Regions from separate parts of the Paenochrobactrum pullorum genome, predicted to be linked through region 3. Evidence: riboswitches for the same ligand, from Rfam matches in the RefSeq annotation. Region 3 holds a riboswitch; each other region holds the start of a gene.
The links. Region 3 has a riboswitch for cobalamin ahead of JNC77_RS14665 (TonB-dependent receptor plug domain-containing protein). Riboswitches for the same ligand answer to the same signal wherever they lie in the genome.
Positions count from the first base shown of each region.

Region 1: another riboswitch for cobalamin. It lies ahead of JNC77_RS09910 (ABC transporter substrate-binding protein); the one in region 3 lies ahead of JNC77_RS14665 (TonB-dependent receptor plug domain-containing protein).
Region 2: another riboswitch for cobalamin. It lies ahead of cobU (bifunctional adenosylcobinamide kinase/adenosylcobinamide-phosphate guanylyltransferase); the one in region 3 lies ahead of JNC77_RS14665 (TonB-dependent receptor plug domain-containing protein).
Region 4: another riboswitch for cobalamin. It lies ahead of JNC77_RS14565 (LysR family transcriptional regulator); the one in region 3 lies ahead of JNC77_RS14665 (TonB-dependent receptor plug domain-containing protein).

Region 1 covers NZ_JBHEEH010000005.1:58,911-62,056, forward strand. The annotation lists gene JNC77_RS09905 (FecCD family ABC transporter permease) at 1-531, opposite strand, end outside; gene JNC77_RS09910 (ABC transporter substrate-binding protein) at 570-1,580, opposite strand; cobalamin riboswitch at 1,753-1,944, opposite strand; gene JNC77_RS09915 (aq_1923 C-terminal domain) at 2,196-3,146, shown strand, end outside.
Region 2 covers NZ_JBHEEH010000002.1:21,137-24,282, reverse strand. The annotation lists gene cobW (cobalamin biosynthesis protein CobW) at 1-893, opposite strand, end outside; gene cobU (bifunctional adenosylcobinamide kinase/adenosylcobinamide-phosphate guanylyltransferase) at 912-1,430, opposite strand; cobalamin riboswitch at 1,647-1,873, opposite strand; gene JNC77_RS06265 (cobyric acid synthase) at 1,934-3,146, opposite strand, start outside.
Region 3 covers NZ_JBHEEH010000014.1:23,986-27,131, forward strand. The annotation lists gene JNC77_RS14665 (TonB-dependent receptor plug domain-containing protein) at 1-1,197, opposite strand, end outside; cobalamin riboswitch at 1,351-1,598, opposite strand; gene JNC77_RS14670 (MFS transporter) at 1,763-3,146, shown strand, end outside.
Region 4 covers NZ_JBHEEH010000013.1:65,811-68,956, reverse strand. The annotation lists gene JNC77_RS14565 (LysR family transcriptional regulator) at 274-1,164, opposite strand; cobalamin riboswitch at 1,439-1,631, opposite strand; gene JNC77_RS14560 (DUF1852 domain-containing protein) at 1,868-2,851, shown strand; gene JNC77_RS14555 (methionine synthase) at 2,879-3,146, shown strand, end outside.

The DNA of each region.
Region 1 (3,146 bases), on a different contig from region 3:
AGCATTTGCCGATTTTGCAATAAAAAAAGACGTCAGTGCATTAAAAAGCTGCGATCCGGCAATCCCTGCCAAAACAAGCTGCACCGATCCGCCACCAGCCGCTTTCGCCAGTGCTACCACCAGTAAAAAAGCCAAAGCTGCACCACTGAAAGCACCAACGGAAATACCAATCATGCCGCCGCCGATACCAAGTACCGTTACGGCAACGGCACCGGTGGATGCGCCTGCCGAAACCCCTAAAAGATAGGGATCGGCCAAAGCATTACGTACCAAAGATTGCAGCACAACACCGGAAAGCGCCAAACCTGCACCGCAAGCCGCTGCCACCAGTGTGCGTGGCAAGCGATAAGACCAAATAATACCCTGATCGATCCGGTCAACCTCATGGGTGGCGCCCCACAGATTATTGGCAAACACCGCTGTCACTGTATCCAGCGGCAATGGCGTTTCACCAATGACCACACCGATGAGGATGGCCAGCATCAAAGCGCCAGCCCCCAGCACAGTCCAAAGAAAGATTTTCCACACCATTGCAGTGCGGCCAAAGGTGCCGGAGGCTGTCGTTACAATCATTTCAGGTCAAATCCGGCCAGTTTTTCTGCCAAAAATTCAACAGCTGCCACATTACGGATGGAAGGATCCATCGCATGACCGTTCAAAACAATAATATGACCATTCTTGACCGCATCCATCTGGCTGGCAACCGGATCATTCTTCAAGAATTCCAGTTTCTTTTCAACATCATCGGCCGGGAAACGACGGCGTGACATTTCAGCGATGACAATCACCGTCGGATTAGCACGGGCAATGGTCTCCCAGCTGACAGTCGGCCATTCTTCGTCACTTTCAATGACATTACGAAGATTAAGCTTTTCCATCATATAGGCAGGTGCACCTTTGCTACCAGCGACATATGGATCAACATCCATTTCTGCCGAAGAGAACCAGAACAATGCAGACGCATCGGCAAGGCCTAAGGATTTTGCTTTTTCTGCCGCTGCTGCTTCACGCGCTTTCAGGCTTGCAACCAGCTCTTCGCCTTTTTCCGGCACGTTGAAAATCTGCGAAAGCTCGTTAATGCTCGCATAGACATTGTCAATTTTGAACATATCGGAACGGGTACCATCCGAACCAACACTATTGTCTTTATTCATACAATCGGTTGCCAGAATATAGGTTGGAATACCGATATCATTGAAATGTTCGCGGGTGGCAATAATACCCTGCGGGCCGATATGCCACTCATATTGAACCGTTACCATTTCAGGTTTTTTGGCAACAATTGCTTCAAAACTCGGATCATTGTCGGCAAGGCGCTCAATGCCGTCATTGAGCGATTTATATTCAGGCAAAACATCGGTGAACCAGACGCCGGTTCCAAGAACCTTATCACCAAGACCCAGAGAATAAAGAATTTCTGTTGCTGCCTGACCGATACTGACGGTGCTTTTCGGCGCTGCTTCAAAGCGCAGGTCAACGCCGCAATTGTTGAGGCTCAGCGGATAGCTGGTTTCGGCCTTGGCCGGCAATGTAAAACAGACAGCTGTCAGTGCTGCTGCAATCAGTCTCTTGTGAAACATGTACGTCTCCGGTTGGTGAGGCGACCGGAAAACAGGGAGGGAATGCCGGTGCAATAGCATAGGTAAAAAGCAGCCTTGTCGACTGTTATCTCTAAGCTGGCTATGGCGGACGCACTATTGCGTCTTGTGGCAAAAATCATACGACACCCCCCCGGACACCCCGTCCGGGCCGCGTTACAGTTTTTTGCCGGCAGGTCTCCTGACTGGCGGATCGTCACGTGCAACGTCTTCCCATGATTTTCATCACAGTGACTTGTTGCTGCACGCTCATCGCCTACAGTTGCGGGGGCAGTTCCGTTTCATCATTTTGCGATGTCGGATTCCCTTTTGATTCCCAATGGAAACCGGCAAACAAGGTCTAATCGAACCCATTTAATCCTGCAAGTCACCAATGATCAATCAAGGCTTTGTATCTCCAACAAAAAGCCTCGATAAGATTGATCAAAGACAAGAGTTAAATCAGCGCGGCTATTATTATTCATTTCAACAACCGGTTTAGTTTTTTCGATCAGCATCGAATAAACACAAACCGACATGTTTTTTTACTTGCGACTAAAGCAGCGACTGCTTAATCAATTTAGCAAATTATGATAAATGCAGATTTTAGAGGTTTCAATGTCAGATCAGTCTCAACCCGCTCGCGGAAAAGGGCGCAAAGCGCTTCTGTGGACCACTGTAGCAATCATCGTTGTGGCTGGTGCCGGTGTAACCGGTTACAAATATAATTTACAAAATAATATTCGTCAGCAGATTGAAAAACGTGGTGGTAAAGCGGAAACGGTTTCCGCTGATTTTTTCGGCAATATTCATCTTAAAAATGTAACCTTGCCGCTCAAAAACGACCAGACCATTAATATTGCGACATTCGACGGCCGCCCGCAATTTTTATTCTTGACCGGAAAAGCAGATGCCACCGGCATTACGACTGAAACCGCTCAGTTCAAAATCACTATTCCCCAGCTTCAAATTGATGATGCCAATTTCAACAAACAAGTCTTATCCGAACTTTTTGGTGGCAGCAGCAAACTGACACCGGCAGAAAGAGTAGAGCGCTTTTCAGCTAAAAAAATTCATGTCTCCGAAATACAGTTCGAGCAAAATTTCCTCGATACAAAGCAAAAGACTTTATATAAAAATCTCACATTGAATGATGTGAAAAACGGCCAGATAGCCTCCATGCAACTTGAAGCGGCTCAAGTGGATATGACCGTTTCAGTGCCTAAAGATGACGGCTCCGTCAACAAAGAGCCAATGTCTGTTCTTATTGGTACAACGGATGGCAAAGATATTGATGCCGCCTTCATGACCCGTTTTTATACTGAAAAGGCTGACCCAGCCAACAATGAGCTCAAGCCTATTCAAGGGACCTATTCAACCAAAAATATTTCGTTCAAACTGCCGGAAGCAACAGCGACAATCAACGAAATTAAAAGTGCCGGTTTCTCCATGCGTCTGCCGGAAGTTCCGTTCTGGCAAATTATGCAAGACATGGGCTCGGTTGAAAATATCGACGATCTAAGTGATGATGAGCGCCGCGAACTATTCCGTAATATTATTAAAATTTAC
Region 2 (3,146 bases), on a different contig from region 3:
TTGCCCGGCACATTGGCAAAGCCTTTCAGTCGCAGGATATCATGCTTGCCAATGATCTTTTTCAGGTTTTCGGCAAATGCTTTCGGATCATTCACATCACCGGCTTCAACCACAAAACTTTCAAACTCGTCATGGCTATGGGTGTGATCATCATCGTTTTCATGGTGCATTTCATGATGTGATTTGCGATTGGCAATATCATCTTCCGAACCAACACCAAGGCCAAGCAGAATATCTGCACCGATCTTGCCAAAACTTGCAGACACCATATTGGTCTGGCGGGATGAACGTTCCGACACATCTTTGCGCACAGCTACAAGCGCTGCTTCATCAAGCAAATCAGCTTTATTCAGCACGATCAGATCAGCCGCATGGATCTGATCTTCAAAAAGTTCCTCCAGTGGGCTTTCATGGTCAAGGGATTCATCAGCCTGACGTTGCTCATCAATCTTATCGTGGTCATCCGCAAAGCGGCCTTCGGCAACAGCTGCCGCGTCAATTACGGTTACAACGCCATCAACAGTCACTTGCGTTTTAATTTCCGGCCAATTGAATGCAGCCACCAGCGGCTGCGGCAGTGCCAAACCGGATGTTTCAATCACAATATGATCAGGGCGATCTGCGCGTTCCAACAATTTGGTCATGGTCGGGATGAAATCATCGGCAACGGTGCAGCAAATGCAGCCATTATTCAGCTCAATCACATCTTCTTCGGTGCAGCTTTCAATACCGCAACCTTTTAAAATGCCGCCATCAACGCCCAGATCGCCAAACTCATTAATGATCAGTGCAATGCGCTTGCCATTGGCATTTTCCAGCAAATTACGGATCATCGTGGTTTTGCCCGATCCTAAAAAGCCGGTAATGACGGTAGCCGGAATCTTTTGACCCATTTTTTGGCCCTGCATATTCTATCCCTTCATTTTCAACGACAAACCTGCCGCCATAAAGTAAACTTCGTGAGCTTTTTCTGCGACACGCTGATGTAAAAAGCCCGCATAATCCCTAAATTCCCGCGCCATCCGGTTGTCAGGCACAATACCCAATCCCACCTCATTGGAGACAAAAAATATCTCGCCGGAAGTTTTCGGAAAAGTCTCTAAAAGCCGCGCTGTTTCGGCTTCAATATCGCGCTCCGCCATCATCAGATTGGTGACCCAAAGCGTCAGACAATCAACCAGTACAAAATGATTTGGTGCGGCTGTTTTAAGCAAAGCATCCGCCAGATCAAGCGGCTCTTCAACGGTTGTCCAATTCAGGCCGCGCCTGTCTTGATGAAGATTGATGCGCGAACGCATTTCATCATCATAAGCGCGCCCTGTCGCAATATAAAAAGGCTGAAGACCAGAGTTCTCAGCGCAGTTTTCAGCGTATTTTGATTTCCCCGAGCGAGCACCGCCGAGAACAAGCGTAATTTTAGCCGAGGGCATTTTAATTCAAACCCCGACTTCTACTGATGCGTAGCTTTTCACCTTTAAGGCAAATAATGATCTGCTTAAGAAGGAAACCTCCTGAAAGGGGGGGGCAGCACTTAAATTATACACACTAATCAGTGAAAAAAGCGCATTCGATGCGCTATTGTTAGCGTGTGCAGCCATGACAACCTCCGTGCAGGCAGCGAGGAAACCTCCCCTAAGGTGCAGGCAATATGCCTTTTACAACAGGCAGGTCTCCTGGCTCGCGGGTCATTAAGATGAAGCCGCCTTCCCGGTTTCCCAGTGGCTGCGGGTATTAACAACCCACATGGCAACATCCCTCACCGCTCTACAGTCGCGGGGTCGGCTGCTATCAAAATGCTTGATATCAAGCATTTCTCGCATTCCCTCTTCGTTCATCAAATAAGATGATGAAAACCTGATGCAATGGCCTGACATTATGCTGTGTACCAATGATCGTCAATCAACTTGAGACAGTCTGAACTGTGGATCAATGTTTAAATTTTCACAGGCAAACTTAATTGTAACAAAACCTCAATATCCAGATACTGCTCCAAATTATCAGCAAGCTCATTCAATGCATCATCAACACTGGCACGGTAATTTAAACCTGCATCACGCACACCAAGCTTTTCCAGCAATTTTGCCCTGAAACTGTCGGATGCAAAAAGACCATGTAAATATGTGCCGAAAATGCGCCCGTCGGCAGAAACGGCACCGTCAGCACGACCGTCGACAAGCGCAAAAGGGCGCACGCAATCTGCACCACTACTGACACCGCAATGAATTTCATAACCGTCGACAGCTGCGTCATAGGCAAGCGCCTTACCCCGTACTTGACCGAGTATCTTCTCGGCTTTCATAACGGTTTCCATCTGCAAAAGGCCTAATCCTTCAGCTTCTGCAATATCACCATCAATCTGCTCCGGATCACTGATTTTTTGCCCCAGCATCTGATAACCACCGCAAATGCCGATCACATAACCACCACGTTTGACATGGTCATGAATTTGAACGTCCCAACCATTTTCACGCAAGCGTTTCAGATCGCCAATCGTCGATTTTGTCCCAGGCAAAATGATCAATCCGGCATCTAAGGGTATGGGGTCGCCTGCCCGCACCATCACCAGTTCCACATCCGGTTCGGCTTTCAAAGGATCAAGATCATCAAAATTGGCGATTCGATCCAACATCGGCACGGCAATTTTGAGAGCTTTTCCTTGGGGTTCAACCATCTTCTCCAGCACCACCGAATCTTCGGCAGGCAAACGGCCAACAGCTTTGAGCCAAGGCACTACGCCCAAGGACGGCCAGCCGGTAAATTCGGTAACCGAACACAAGCCATCATCAAAAAGCGACACATCACCGCGAAATTTGTTAATCAAAAAACCGACAATCATGGCGCGGTCTTGTTCGGGTAAAATCGTATGAGTGCCCACGAGCGAGGCAATCACCCCGCCACGATCGATATCACCGACCAACACCACCGGCACACCGGCCTTGGTGGCAAAGCCCATATTGGCAATATCATTTTGACGTAAATTAATTTCAGCCGGAGAACCTGCACCTTCAACCAAGACAATATCAGCACCATCGCAAATGTGCAGCCATGACTGCATTACCGCATCCATAAATTGCGGCTTCAAGCGCTGATAATCGCGCCCCTTTGCTTGCCCACGGACTTTGCCTTGCACGATAATCTGACTACCT
Region 3 (3,146 bases):
ATTATAAGTGACCTTATTCCCAAATTGCTGATTGTGATCATAGCGCAGCCCCGCATCAATAAGAATATCTGCATAATCAATCGAATATTGAGCAAACAAAGCGCTTAAATCGCGACTGGACTTTTCATACTCAACATCGCCGACTTTCTCACGATAAAATTCACCACCAACGACAATGATCTGCTGGGTTTTATCCGTGTTAAACGCCTTCTGTGTTGAAGCAAAAATGCCGTAACGCTGGGTTTTAAATGTATCGCCTTTTTTGGAAGCACGAAATTGTCTCGATTGATCTAAAGAACTGGTCACTTCGATGGTTGAAAACCAATCATCGCTATGATCAATTCGCGCGCCAAAGCGACCGGAAAAATTATGCGTGTCAGCACTATCAAATGCTGTATTGCTTGTACCATCATAATGGTTGCGGCCGCGGGTATAAAGCCCGTCCATATAGACCCGCCCCCATTCGACATCCTTGGCCAATGAAAGGTTTAAGCTGCCTTGCAGAAAACCATCGCGATCATTCTCTATCGGAGATGTCGTGAAATCATAACCTTGCGTACCCAGAATGCTGGCACCCAGACCATATTCAATACCGTTTGTCGATTTGCCGGAAATATTACCGGAAGCAAAACCGCCCCACGGATGGGTCACGCCTGTCGTCCATGAGCCGCAATAGGCCTTGCCATTTTCGCAAGCGCCACCCTGCTTGGTAATAATATTAATAATTCCACCCATCGCATCCGCACCATATTGTGCCGAATGCCCGCCTTTGGCGATTTCAATCCGCGCAATGGATGACAGCGGAATGCTGGACAGGTTGGGTGTACCGGATGTTGCCGATCCCATACGCACGCCATTAACAAGTACAAGTGTCTGACTTGATGAAAAGCCACGCAAGGACACCCCCGATGATGAACCCTGTCCGCCATTTGCGATCATGGTCACGCCAGTATAAGTTTTCAGCAATGATTGCAGGTCAGGTGCGGCTGATTGCTCGATCTCCTTTTCATCAATCACTGTCACCGACGAAGTGGAACGCTCCAACGCGCTGGCACGGCGCAATGGTGTGGTGACCGTAATAGTTTTCAGTACAATTTCATTGTTTTCGCTTCCAATGCTTTGTGCTTGTGCAGCAAATGAAAACAACACCAATGCTCCGGTAGCGACACCGCCGAGCAAAACAATTTTTCTAAACATTCACTCTCCCCAACAAGGTTTGCAACAGGCCATTAATGACCATTAAATAACCAAACCGCTTGTCGGGAAATGAAACATCATCCGGACGCACGGCAACATTTGTTCAATGTCACCGCCACGGACGACCGCGCATGGACACACCCCGTATCCGTGCATGGGTGACCGAAAAAGGCAGGTCTCCTGACTTCCGGGTCTTCGCTTCTCTTTCACCTTCCCAATGATTAAAAACCATCAGTGGTTTGAAATGCTTGGCTATCTGCATTTCTCGAAAAATCACTCACCGGTTACAGTTGCGGGGGCAGTCACGGAATAAGACTTAAAATCGCAAGATTTAAAAGGTCGGCACCATGTTCCCTTTTCATCTGCTCATCACAAGCAGAACCTCTTCCACTATCGGACGTAGCAAGCATCGCCAACAAAGACAACTCTTATAATTTAACTAAAAATAAACCATATTGCCGACCTTTTAAAACAGTCTTCAAACATATTACCGCTTGCCGCTTGCCGCTTGTCGCAAACTCACCTATTCCTTATAAAACCGCGCATGAAAGAGGAGGCACCAGCCGTGCCGCAAAGAGCTTCGCCCCTTGCTCCGTTCCAGCATAAAACCTTTCGGGCCCTTTGGTCTGCAACGCTGGTTTCCAATCTTGGCGGACTTATTCAGGCAGTCGGTGCCGGTTGGATGATGACAACCATTGCAACTTCCCAGGATATGGTTGCTTTGGTGCAAGCCTCCACTACGTTGCCGGTCATGGTGTTTTCTCTTGCAGCCGGCGCGCTGGCCGACAATTACGACCGCCGCCGCATTATGCTCACCGCACAATCCATGATGCTGCTGGTATCGCTTGCTCTGGCAGTCTTTGCTTATTTCAACCTTCTCACACCTTGGCTATTGTTAAGCTTTACCTTTCTAATCGGCTGCGGCGGTGCGCTGCACAACCCGTCATGGCAAGCTTCCATGGGAGATATTGTCCCGCGAGAAGATCTACCTGCCGCAGTTGCGCTCAACAGCATGGGTTTCAATCTGATGCGCAGCGTGGGGCCTGCCATTGGTGGTTTGATTGTTGCAGCTGCGGGTGCTGCAATGGCATTCATTTTCAATGCCTTCAGCTATATCGCATTGCTGGTTGCGCTGTTTAAATGGCAGCCGCCAAAATCGCAAAACACGTTACCACGCGAATCTTTTGGTCGCGCTATTGCCGCCGGTCTTCGCTATGTATCGATGTCGCCCAACCTTTTGAAGGTCATGTTTCGCGGCTTTTTGTTCGGCTTTTCCGGCATTGCCATTCTTGCACTTTTGCCAATTGTTGCGCGTGATCTGGTAGCAGGTAATGCGCTCACCTATGGTATGATGCTCGGAGCTTTTGGTCTGGGTGCTATTGGCGGCGCAATGCTGAGTGCACGTTTGCGCGAAGTCATGAGCAATGAATGGATCGTGCGCCTTGCTTTTTTGATGTTCGCGGGAAGTTGTATCTTTTTAGGGTTAAGCACCCAATTTTGGCTCAGCTGGTTGTTATTGCTGCCTGCAGGTGTCGCTTGGGTGCTGGCACTCTCGCTTTTCAATGTCACTGTGCAGCTTTCCACGCCGCGTTGGGTCGTTGGCCGTGCACTGGCATTATATCAAACTGCAACTTTCGGAGGCATGGCGACTGGCAGCTGGGTTTGGGGTTCTATCGCTGAATCGCAAGGTGTCGATTTGTCACTTATCATTGCCGGTATTGTGCTCATCGGCGGCGCGGCTATCGGCCTGATGTTCAAATTACCTGAGTTTGATGCGCTCAACCTTGATCCGGTCAATCGTTTCAACGAACCGGAACTGAAACTCGATATTCGCTCGCGCAGCGGCCCGATCATGATAATGATTGATTATAAAATCGATCAGGATGACGTAAACCAGTTTTTGAGTTTAATGGCAGATCGTCGCCGTGTGCGCATCCGCGATGGTGCGC
Region 4 (3,146 bases), on a different contig from region 3:
GAAATTAGCTTTACCCATCGTAGGCTCCTTGCCTCTTTTTTAAGTCACAAAGGATCTACAAATCTAGGGGCTATTCAATTGTCGAATATTGATGGTGCGCTCTGCGTATGAGAATGTCGGTATCATTATCGTGTAACAGGCGCACGCGAGGGCAGACATCTGGAATGGCTGTGATGACGCAGCTATTCATAAAGCGTATATTTTGAAGGGCAGGGCATCGCCATGAATCATGAAGACTAAAAGCTGAATGCCCTCAATCCTTTAAAGAGTAACTTAAACTGCTGCTATTTGACGGGATGTATCGAGAAAGCCGGCGATGTAATCAATGGTTTCATCACCACTTCTCAAGCCAAGGTGGATGCTTTTTTGTATCCCGTTCTTGCCAATTCGTACCGGATGAACCCCAAGCGTCGCTGCTTCCCTGCACACGAGCCAATTTGGAATAGCACTGACACCGCGTCCGGCTGCAACGAGTTGCAACATCATTTCTGTTGTTTCAACGCTCCGGTGGTGGCGGGGGCGGCAATTGTCCGGCACAAGAAATTGCGTAAATATATCCAGCCGCTCTGGTGGCACCGGATAAGTGAAAAGGGTTTCTTCTAACAAGTCCGTAGGCTCTGCATGGTTTTTAAGAGCTAGCGGATGGTGCGTTGGAACAGCAAGCACAAGTTCATAGTCGAAGACCGGCAGGTAATGGATACCCGCTGCTTCGATCGGATCGGGAGTAATGAGAATATCGATTTCATATCCCGTTAATGCGGAAACACCACCGGCAGCAAATGACGTGGTCAGTGCCAAATCGACATCCGGCCAGTCCATAAGATAGGGTTTTGTGACGCCCATCAGCCATTGATGGCATGGGTGGCATTCCATGCCAATTTTAAGCGAGCCTCTTTTGCCGTAGCGGTAGTCAGATAAAACGTCTTCAGCTCTTTCTATTTGTGGCAAAATACGCTGAGCCAATGCGACAAGATAGTGTCCGGCTTCAGTGAGACGGAGATTGCGACCATCCTTTTCCCACATGGCAACACCATAGCGTTCCTCAAGCTTTCGTATTGTGTGGCTGAGTGCTGATTGCGTAACATTGAGACGCTCGGCGGCAGCCGTCAGACTACCAACGCGCTCTATTTCACGCAGAATGGCCAGATGTTGTCTATCTAGCATGGTGATACCTGAAATTTATAAAAAATTGTTTTTTACTCATGCTGTGAGGCCTAATGCTGTGCTAGAATACTGACATGTCATCATTGAAGACATTTGGCTACCGGCAGTCAAAGAATTGAATTCCGCTTTAATTGTTTGTTTTATATCTTTATTTCTAATCATCATGCTTAAGCTAGTCATCCATGCTGCCATCATTTAGCGACAGTGAACGGATATGACGCAGTAACAACGCCGCTATGGCGGTCAAAAGCGGCACCCCGGACACCCCCGCCCGTGGTCGTTATTTGTCGTGGCAGGTCCCCTGGCTCACGGATAAATGTTTTTGCCCGTCTTCCCAAGTCAAACCCAGTGACATCAATGGGCAATGACTAGCCGCTTACAGTTGCGGCGGGCAGCTCCGGCATTGAACCGAATTCCCTCTTAGCTCTGGATTGTTCATCCATAAAACCTTGACAGTAAGAGCAATGCCCTAACACTTTCTGTTGGTCAAGCATTCTATGATACACCGTACAAAGCATGAGCATCCCTCATGCTTCAATGAAATCAAATCATTTTTACTCATTCATTGAGTCAGGCATAAGTCCCGCATCACACAAATTTATAGTTGGTAAGGAATTACTGACTGAGTAACCCGAAAATGATGAAGTCCTGAAAGTTAACACGCACACAAGTTATATTCCAGGAATTAGGACGCCGTATCGCAATGACCAAAAACTTTAAACTGACTATTAATAGCATTCCTTTTGACGAGAATTACCAGCCGGCAGATAGTACCCGAATTACAACGAATTTTGCTAATTTGGCCAGAGGGGAGAGCCGTCAACAAAATTTGCGCTGTGCATTGCGAATGATTGATAATCGTTTCAACGCTTTGGCGCATTGGGATAATCCAACAGGCGATCGTTATTCTATCGAGATCGAAATCATTTCTGTTGAAATGGATATTGATACGAAATCAAAATCAGATGCTTTTCCACTGATAGAAATTTTGAAAACCAATATTTTTGATCACAAAACCAATAAGCGCATTGAAGGCGTGGTGGGGAATAATTTTTCATCTTATGTGCGTGATTATGATTTTAGCGTATTGCTGCCTGAATATAATCGCAATCTTCCTGAATTCACCCTGCCGGAGAATTTTGGCGATTTACATGGAAATTTGTTTAAATATTTTGTAAATTCAAAAGCTTACAAAGATTATTTTAGCAAGGCGCCGATCATTTGTTTGAGTGCGTCAACCAGCAAAACATATTTTCGCACCGTCAACGAACATCCGATATTGGGTGTCGAATATCAACAAAATGAATTGTCTTCGACTGATCGTTATTTCGCTAAAATGGGTTTGCAGGTTCGCTATTTCATGCCACCGGATAGTGTTGCACCTTTGGCATTCTATTTTACCGGCGACTTATTGGCTGATTACACCAATCTTGAGCTTATCAGCACGATTGCCACGATGGAAACGTTTCAAAAGATTTACCGTCCGGAAATCTATAATGCCAATTCAGTTGCGGGTGCAACTTATCAGCCAGATTTGAAGCATTCCGACTGTTCATTGACACAAATCGTCTACGATCGTGAAGAACGAAGCCTGATGGCCGTTAAGCAAGGAAAGTTTGCCGAAGAGCAATTTATCAAACCCTACAAAACCATTCTCGAAGAATGGTCTGCCAATTACGCTCTTTGATGAATTACAATCATAAGGTTACCTGATATGAAAACATTGTTGCCAACTTCCACCGCCGGCAGTCTGCCGAAACCGTCTTGGCTTGCTGAGCCGGAGAAACTTTGGTCGCCTTGGAAACTGGAAGGTGAGGCGTTGATTGAAGGCAAACAAGACGCATTGCGGCTGGCCTTAGATGATCAGGTTCAGGCAGGCATTGACATCGTCAGCGACGGCGAACAAACGCGTCAGCATTTTGTTACAACTTTCATTGAACACCTCAATGGTGTTGATTTCGAAAAGCGTGAAACGGTCAGAA